Regions from separate parts of the Aliivibrio sp. S2TY2 genome, predicted to be linked through region 2. Evidence: predicted binding sites of a transcription regulator. Region 2 holds the regulator's gene; each other region holds the start of a gene.
The links. Region 2 encodes CRP, which controls carbon source genes, mostly activating them, when cyclic AMP is high. Its sites were predicted from a motif close to TGTGANNNNNNTCACA; they were not measured.

Region 1 (3,243 bases), on a different contig from region 2:
TATCTTTTACTTGCTGACCTTGCCCAAGAGCTTGAACGGTCGGGTTTGAGTTATCTAGATCATAGGTCCACGAACCATTATCTGTTAAGTGTAGTGTGCCTAAAGTTCCAATAATGTTGCTATTAGAGAAGTGCGCTTCGCCTGTATCCACATCGGTGACAGTCAGTGTGCCGGAGGTATGAAGTTGAGATTCTTCGGTGACCGCCCCAGAGTCTATCCCTGCAATAACAGCTTTATCGTTAGTGCCATTTACTGTGATAGTCACATGATGAGGCGTGCCGTCGGCCGAATGAACAATAATGGTATCGGTAGCTGTCGCGCCTTTACCTAATGCTTGAACCGTCGGGTTAGTATTATCAAGATCGTACGTCCATGCACCAGAGTTAGTGAGGTGCAGAGTGCCTAGTGAGCCAGTAATATCAGTGTTTGAAAAATGAGCCTCACCAAGATCAGGGTCTATTACTGTCATTTTTCCGGCAACATGAGTTGTCACGTCTTCGGTTGTTGTCGCAGAGTCTTTTCCTGAAATAATAGCTTGCTGCTGTAAGTGTTGTAGAGGAGGTGTGCTTAATGTTGTAGGGGCTGTGACCAACATAGCAGGGGCTTGGTTGATTGTATGGTTTTGCACTGGCGTAGGAAGAATCCCAATAGGAGTTATTGCGTGTGAGGCTAAATGGGAACTACTTCGTGCACTGGGCGTTGCTATTGGAGTGTGTTCATTCGCATCATCTTGGTTAGGTTGAATATTACTCATTTTGTTTTCAACAATAGGATCTAGAGGTGAAATGAGTGATTCATTATGATGAGAATTCGACACATCTAATGTACCGCTTTCTATATTTGAGTCTTTTTCTTCAATATTGTCTTCTGATGTAAGAGTTTGAGACAAAGAAAAACTGGGTAAAATTAACATTAATTGAGGATATAGAGAGAGTCTCTTTGCTAGATAGGTTTGGCTTTTATTTTTTTTATGTTTAAACGGTGACTTTTCATTTTCCGAATTTAAAAGTGATTCAGCTTTATTATTTGAGTTATTTTTCTCTGACTGCTTATTCATCCGTGACCTCAATATACAATATATAACTTATTATAAGTTAAGGATATGAGAGGGTAAAAAGCCAATCCTAAGGTTATTAATTATTAAAAAAGTGATATTGAGGGAGGTAAATTAACTTTGTTGTTCGTATTTTGTTTTTTCTAGAACATCTGTGAGTTCAAATATTGGGCATACAATTATACTTATTGAGTTTGAAATTATTGTAAGGCTCTGTCAGTAGAGTTAATCTTGAGTATAAGTTAATCGACAACCTTTATTTTCTGTGATGCCAATCGATTTTCCTTGCAAGAGTGCATGTTATCAACATTCCTTTCGGGATCTTAATCACACTAATGCAAGAGGTGTTTGGGTAAAGTAACTTCATCGAATCAATTATAACTAATTAAATTAACGCGACCCTACAATCGCAAGGAGCTAACCATGACAGCAGCAGTATTCCATTTAGGCGTAACACAGGCAGATCTTCAAGGTGCAGAAATGGCGATCATTCCTGGTGACCCAGCGCGTGTTCAAAAAATTGCAGAGCAAATGGAAAACCCTAAATTTCTAGCAAGCCACCGTGAATATACAGTGTATCTAGCTGAGCTAGATGGCAAGAAAATTGTAGTATGTTCAACGGGTATTGGTGGTCCATCGACTTCAATTGCTGTTGAAGAGCTAGCGCAATTGGGTGTTCGTACTTTCCTACGTGTAGGTACAACAGGCGCAATTCAACCTCATGTAAATGTAGGTGATATGATTGTGACTACAGGTTCTGTTCGTTTAGATGGCGCTAGTCTTCACTTTGCTCCAATGGAATTTCCTGCAGTTGCTGACTTTGATGTTGCAACGGCAATGCGTAAAGCGGTTGTTGATCAAGGTGCAGCGGTTCACACAGGTGTGACAGCATCAAGTGATACTTTCTACCCAGGTCAAGAACGTTACGATACGTTCTCTGGTCGTGTTGTTAAGCGTTTCCAGGGTTCTATGCAAGAGTGGCAAGACATGGGCGTACTGAACTTTGAAATGGAATCAGCAACATTATTAACAATGTGTGCAAGCTCTGGTTTACGTGCTGGTTGTGTTGCGGGTGTAATTATTAACCGTACACAAAAAGAGATCCCAGATCACGCAACACTAAAAGAAACTGAAGCACGTTCAATTAAAGTTGTGATTGAAGCTGCTCGTAATCTTCTGTAATAGAAGAACATAAAAAGCTACTAAGATGCCGTTGGTTCAAATGAATCAGCGGCATTTTTTTGATTAGTATAATAGGTCACATGCGTCTTCACGGTTTAGAAAGTTTTGTAGCTCTTCCATAAATACACGAATGCGAGTTGGCAAATATTTTCGAGAGCGATAGACGGCATAAATTTGTCCATTCTGTCCAAAATTACCATTAAACAGTTGAATTAAACGTCCTTCAGCAAGCTGCCTAGAAATTTGGTCTTCTGGAATAAGCGCAATTCCCATTCCTGATATAGCTAAATTAGTGGCAATATCAACAGAGTCAGTTGTGATGATTCCTGATACATCAACGATATCTATTTTTCCGTGTAAATCTTCATAGATCCATTCAGTTTCACGCTTAATTGAATTGGTATTAGTGATGCATTGATGATTAATAAGCTGCGCAGGATGTTCTGGTATACCATAGCGATCCATATATTTCGGTGATGCACAGAAAACACGACGATATTTTAAGATTGGTTTTGCTATCAATGATAAGTCTGTCGGTAATAATGGAGATATCATAATATCGCAATTAGCCATTTCACGTAGTTGAGTGGGGTGAAGAGTGACTAGGTTAATATGTATTTTTGGTTGTGATTTTTTAAATTGATAAAAGAAATATTGACTGAGCCAGCGTCCCATAGGGTGAAGTAAGCCTACCGTTATCTCGCCACGAATGCTCTCAGAAGTGTCATATAAACCATCAATAGTATCATCGAGATCTTGCAATATACGCTGGCATGATTCTAAAAATACGATCCCTTGAGGGGTTAAATGAATTTGATTTCCACCGCGATGAAACAAGCGCAACTTAACCTCTTGTTCTAATTGGCTGATTTTTCTGCTTAATGTGGGCTGACTCATTTCTAGAATATCAGCAGTCTCGGTAAAACTGAGTTTTTCTGCTAACAAGCAAAACATTCGTAGGGTATTGATTTGAAAAGACATGATGAAGGTATCACACAATTTTTTCG
Region 2 (3,243 bases):
CACATCGGGTGCATTCCAGATGGCAAAACCGTCTGATCTAATCCCTGAGTTACAAGGCCGTTTACCTATCCGTGTTGAGCTTGAAGCATTAACAGCAAATGACTTCAAACGTATCTTAACGGAACCAAACGCGTCATTAACTGAACAATACATAGCTCTATTGGCAACCGAAAATGTAAGCGTTGAATTTACTGAAGATGGCATCACTCGTATTGCTGAGTCCGCTTTCCAAGTAAACGAAAGTACAGAAAACATTGGTGCTCGTCGCTTACATACGGTGATGGAACGCCTAATGGAAGAGATCTCTTACGATGCTTCTGAAAAACACGGCGAGAGCTTAGTTGTTGATGCTGAATACGTAAGTTCGCGTTTAGGCAAGCTAGTCGCAGATGAAGATTTAAGTCGCTTCATTCTGTAATTTTTAGCCTTTATGCTAAATAAAGCCTCGTTAATGAAAATTAGCGAGGCTTTCTCTTTAGGAAACGCATTATTTTAAGCCACTATTTCCCAAGAGTGTGTCATATCAATGCCTTCACCTAGCATTAAACATACTGAACAATACTTCTGTAATGAATCAGCAGTAACTTGCTCAACAATGCTAGGATCCAGATTATCACCACTCACTTCAAAATGAATATTCACATGAGTAAACAGCTTTGGCGCAGTTTCACGACGCGCGCTTGATAACTTAGCAATACAGCCTGTTACTTTTTGATTTGCAGATTTAAGTCCATCTACAACATCAACAGAACTGCATCCACCAGCGGCCATTAACACCATTTCCATCGGGCTTGGGGCTTTTTCACCACCATTTCCATCCATTACCACAGAGTGACCAGATTGAGATTGACCTAGGAAAGTAAATCCCTCAATCCATTTAACTTCAGCGTTCATAAAAGCCTCTTTACTACATAAAAAGAAAACTCGTGATCCATTTCACGAAATTGTGCCCTTGGTCGCACATTTCATACGATCAAAGTCAAGAAATCAACGGCGAAACAAGGTATGATTTTATCAATTATCTCAACGAACATGCAGCCTTGTTCCGATAACCATATTCTATAGGCCAAACTGATATTTGGCTCAGTTATTTTAAAATGGACATCGCCTACTTGGCAAACGCAGAGGAAGTATAAAGTATGGTTCTAGGTAAACCTCAGACAGACCCAACATTAGAGTGGTTCTTATCTCATTGTCACATTCATAAGTACCCTTCAAAAAGTACTTTAATCCACGCTGGTGAAAAAGCTGAGACACTTTACTACATCGTAAAAGGTTCTGTTGCTGTACTAATCAAAGATGAAGAAGGTAAAGAAATGATCCTTTCTTACCTTAACCAAGGTGACTTCATCGGTGAGCTTGGCTTGTTTGAAGAAGGTCAAGAACGTTCAGCATGGGTTCGTGCTAAAAGCCCTTGTGAAGTGGCTGAAATTTCATTTAAGAAATTCCGTCAGCTTATTCAAGTAAACCCAGATATTCTGATGCGTCTTTCTGCTCAAATGGCAACTCGTCTACAAATCACTAGCCAAAAAGTAGGTGATTTAGCATTCCTAGACGTTACAGGCCGTATCGCTCAGACTCTATTGAATCTAGCTAAACAACCAGATGCAATGACTCACCCAGATGGCATGCAAATTAAGATCACTCGTCAAGAGATCGGTCAAATTGTAGGTTGTTCACGTGAAACTGTTGGCCGTATCTTGAAGATGCTTGAAGAGCAAAACTTGATCTCTGCACACGGTAAAACAATCGTAGTTTACGGTACTCGTTAATTTAACGCTTATCTTAAACGAATAAAAACGCAGCCCTTGAGCTGCGTTTTTTTATGCCTAAATTTTAGAATTAACTGTCTGTGCTTTCAAAAATTTTATCAGCAGATGCCGCGACAAATCCTGTATATATCTTGCCATTAGGTAGCGAATAACGCTTAGCAAACTCATAAAATCCACCTGGGATGTCAAACTCACCCTCAGTAAAGCTCACTTTCACTTTATCGGCCATGGTTGATGACTGTTCTAAGTAAACCTCAGGAGAGCCTTTCACTTCACCACCCACTTCGTTCATTGCAAAACCAGCATCACGTAAGTGTTGGTTCACATCAACCACTTCAGCAAACGCTTCAAGCTGATTAATATAAACCGTAAAGTGATTAGCACCATAACCATGAGCTGCCAGCCAAGAAGCGTACTCACTCTCTTTTGCTAAGATTTGATATTCCTCAAAACTTAACGCCCAAGGGCGGCCCGCTGAAAGAAAATCGCTGGTCGCAAAATAATGCGCAGGCACTTGTTCAACCAAAGCATGAATAATGTTCTGGGACTCAGGTGATAACTCTTCGACTAAAATCTCACTAATAAAAACAAGTGGCGCATTAGGATCTGGATGCTCAAAATGCTGTGCTTTGAGTTTTTTCGCTTCAAAATCATACGTCTCACACGCTTTATACCCTATTGCTAAAAATGGGGCGGCTAACGTTTGCAAGCCAACCTTAGGCAAATTAAACGTACGTAATGCAATGTGATCGTTAATCAATTCATCGCCATTAGATAATAACTGATGAACCCTTCCTGCCGATGGGGATAAACGAGTAATATAATCTTGCCATAATGACGAAAATAAAGACGTTACGTTATTCATGCCTATTACCTCTTATAAAGTTAAACCCGGAGACAGTTGAGCGGGAATTTCACAGGCATCGCCTTCCATTGAGGCCATTGGGTAGGCACAATAATCTGCTGCATAGTAGGCACTTGGTTTCATATTGCCTGATGCCCCCGGACCACCAAATGGCGCGTCACCACTTGCTCCAGTTAATTGACGGTTACGATTTACAATACCTGCGCGAATATGCTCTACAAAATATTCCCACTCATTGTCATCCGTTGAAACAAGGCCTGCCGATAAACCATAACGAGTGTCATTAGCAAGCTCTACCGCTTCTTCTAACGTTTCATAGCGTACTATTTGCAATAATGGGCCAAAGTATTCTTCATCCGGTAATTCAGCTACATTAGTCGCATCGATAATGCCCGGAGAAACAAAAGCGTGGCCTAAGCTTTTCGCCTCAAGCAGTGATTCACCACCTAAAGCTTGTAAATTCTTCTGGGCATTTAAAATAAACTCTGCCGCAGCGACTGATATTTGCGGTCCCATGAATGGCACGTTATCAGCAAAAGGTTGGTCAACCACAATGCTTTTTGCGACTTCAACAAGACGCACAACTAACTCATCTCCAGCTTGGCC
Region 3 (3,243 bases), on a different contig from region 2:
TAGTTGTACTCCCCGAATAAAAAGAGTCTAATAGAAAATCATGAGCTTATTCAGTAGAGCGGAAGCATAAAATGACACAGATATTAACGATTGTTGCAAGAATTGAAGCCCAAGAAGGGAAAGCGGACTTTGTTAAGGCAGAAATGCTTAAGTTACTTGAACCAACACGCAAAGAAGTTGGTTGCATTCAGTATGATTTACATCAAGACAACGATAACCCACATGTATTTGTATTTCATGAACAGTGGGAAAGCGAAGTACTTTTACAAGATCATTTAAATACGGCTCATATTGCTGAGTATGTAAAAGCGGTAGACGGCTCAATCACTTCATTTGTACTTAATCGTATGACGAAACTTTAATAGACGTTAAGTGATTAGCCATTATTAGGTTACCTAACCCATTTATAAACAAAAAAGCCACTCACGTATTACCATGAGTGGCTTTTTATGTCTTATGTTATCAGGACTGACTTCTTTAGAAAGAAAGGAAGATGCCTGCAACGGTTGCACTCATCAAGTTTGCTAATGTTGCGGCAAAGATAGCTTTCATGCCTAAGCGTGCAATGTCCGGGCGACGACTTGGTACAACGCCACCTAATCCACCCATTAACATAGCAATAGAGGTTAAGTTTGCGAAGCCACATAAAGCGAAAGTTACAATCGCTTGAGAATGCTCACTTAATTGATCTTTTACAGCCATTAAGTCAGCAAAGGCTACGAATTCATTAATTGCGATTTTTTTACCAATTAAACTTGCTGCGATGGTTGCTTCTGACCATGGAACCCCAATTAGCCATGCAATAGGTGCAAATAGGTAACCAAAGATCAGATCTAGGCTTAAGTTATCAAAACCAACTAATAAACCTACTTTATGTAATCCACCATTAACCAGTGCAATTAAACTGATAATAGCTAATAAGCTTGCGCCAACCGCAAATACAATTTGTAAGCCATTTAATGCACCTTGTGATGCGGCATCTATAATGTTTACTGGTGCATCATCAACGATATCGTCTTCATATTGCTCGGCTTCGTTAATCTCTTCGGTTTGTGGAACCAGAAGTTTTGCCATCATTAGACCAGCAGGAGCAGACATAAAGCTTGCCGCAATTAAGTATCGTAATTCAACACCTAACCCGGCGTAACCTACCATTGTGCCACCAGCAACAGAAGCTAGACCACCAACCATTACAGCAAACAGTTCTGAACGAGACATTTTAGCAAGGAAAGGACGTACAACTAATGGCGCTTCAACCGACCCAACAAAGATATTTGCGGTTGCTGACATTGATTCGGTGCGAGTTGTACCAAGAAAGCGTTGTAATCCGCCACCAATAATTTTAATTACCCAACCCATAATACCTAAGTAATATAAAACAGAGATTAGGGCTGAGAAAAATACAATGGTAGGTAAAACGTTAACGGCAAAAATAAAGCCTAACTTGTATTGAGCAAGATCACCAAAAAGGAATTCGGTACCAACTCGACCATAAGCAATAATGTCTGAAACAGCCATAGAGATACTATTAAGGATAGTTTGGCCAATTGGTACGTAGAGGATGAACCCAGCGAACAATAACTGAATTAAGAACGCGCCTAATACAGTGCGCCATTTGATGGCTTGTCGGTTTTCTGAAAAAAGAAACGCAATCGCGAATAGGCAAACAATGCCTAAAATACTGACCAAAAAGTTCAAGGTCAAACTCCAAAAGTATTTAGTTGATGATTGCGGGGGTATTCTAGTCAAAAATAAAAGTGTGACAAGGATCAAAATGTTATTGGATCCACATAGCAATAACAAAAATAAGGCTATTTGTTTATACTTTCATCAATAAACGGTCATTTGAGAACTTTATCACATATAAGAGAGTCAGTTGTTACTATATGGGATAATGGGGCAATTTATTAGACCTAACTATCCCTAAATTAGAGTGGTGGTTATATGATTAGATGTTATCAATTTTGTCTGAGTTAATGTGCTCTCGAACAAACTCCATAAAAATATGAACTTTTTTCGCTAAGAATTTATGGCGTGGGTAAACGGCATAAAGTGGCATGGATTGATTTAATTCCCAATCAGGTAAAAGTTGAACTAGCTTTCCATTACGCAGTTCATCAGAGAGAAGATAAGTGGCAATATAACCAATGCCATTACCTGACACGGTCGCATTACGAATCGCATCGGCCGAATCAATACGATAATTCCCCGATACTTTTATTTGTAGATTCTCATCACCTTTATGGAAACCCCAGACATTATCTTTACGTTCACGACTCATATAGGTTAGACAATTGTGCTTTTTAAGATCGTAAGGGTGATAAGGGATCCCATGCTTGGCAAGATAAGAGGGATTTGCAACGAGCACAAAGTGACAATCAATCAGATGCCTTGCGACAAATCCTTCAGGAGGGGAATCCATCACACCTATCCATAAGTCTAATTGCTCTGCAATCACATCGATCTTATGATCAAATAAAGTTATCTCTATATTAAGCTGTGGATAGCGCTGATGCAGCTCTGATAAATAAGGCAAAATGTGGTTGGTTGCAAAAGACTGTGCGATACCAACACGCAATTTACCATTTAGCGTGTCGATATTAGAAAGCAGTTCATTTTCAGCTTCGTTAATTTCATCGGCAATATTGGCACAATGCACCGCGAAGGACTGCCCAGCTTCGGTAAGCGAAAAAGATCGAGTCGTGCGTTGTACTAACTGAACACCTAAGCGCTCTTCAAGAAGTTGAATTTGTAAGCTTACTTGTGTTCTAGATATATCGAGAAGCTGAGCGGCCTTAGTAAAGCTTTTTTGTTGTGTGAGCGCATTAAACACGATCATTTGTTTGGCTTGCTTTAACATAGGCTTCTCTATTGGTAACTTTAACAGGAAAAAGAACGCTTCTATTGTAATAGAGCGATGGAATTGAATAAAGTGAGTTGTGTCTTTGTTTTTAGCTATCTATTGAAGAGGCATCGTTTTTTCGTGATAGAGTTTAGAAACAAAGACGGCGGGTAAGGATATTAAAATGCTATTTCCATATAAGAATATTGTAATTTTAACGGGAGCTGGGATCTCTGCAGAGTCAGGGATTCAAACGTTTCGTGCCAGTGATGGTTTATGGGAAAATCATCGAATTGAAGATGTTGCGACTCCAGAAGGTTTTTTAAAAGATCCTGACCTAGTTCAAAGTTTCTATAATAAACGTCGTGCTCTGTTAAAAAGTGATGATATTCAGCCTAATG

Region 1: a site for CRP is predicted at 1,371-1,386, ahead of udp (uridine phosphorylase). Genes of this name have one in related genera too.
Region 3: a site for CRP is predicted at 1,847-1,862, ahead of PVK63_RS03090 (NupC/NupG family nucleoside CNT transporter). Genes of this name have one in related genera too.

Annotation. Positions count from the first base shown of each region.
Region 1 is NZ_JARACS010000010.1:82,052-85,294, forward strand. It holds gene PVK63_RS14925 (VCBS domain-containing protein) at 1-1,057, opposite strand, end outside; gene udp (uridine phosphorylase) at 1,478-2,236, shown strand; gene PVK63_RS14935 (LysR family transcriptional regulator) at 2,300-3,217, opposite strand.
Region 2 is NZ_JARACS010000007.1:54,699-57,941, reverse strand. It holds gene hslU (HslU--HslV peptidase ATPase subunit) at 1-418, shown strand, start outside; gene PVK63_RS12290 (OsmC family protein) at 493-894, opposite strand; gene crp (cAMP-activated global transcriptional regulator CRP) at 1,140-1,772, shown strand; gene PVK63_RS12280 (DUF1338 domain-containing protein) at 1,843-2,637, opposite strand; gene astD (succinylglutamate-semialdehyde dehydrogenase) at 2,650-3,243, opposite strand, start outside.
Region 3 is NZ_JARACS010000001.1:691,101-694,343, reverse strand. It holds gene PVK63_RS03100 (Qnr family pentapeptide repeat protein) at 1-20, shown strand, start outside; gene PVK63_RS03095 (putative quinol monooxygenase) at 72-362, shown strand; gene PVK63_RS03090 (NupC/NupG family nucleoside CNT transporter) at 478-1,698, opposite strand; gene PVK63_RS03085 (LysR family transcriptional regulator) at 1,949-2,860, opposite strand; gene PVK63_RS20010 (DUF3894 domain-containing protein) at 2,817-2,927, shown strand; gene cobB (Sir2 family NAD+-dependent deacetylase) at 3,027-3,243, shown strand, end outside.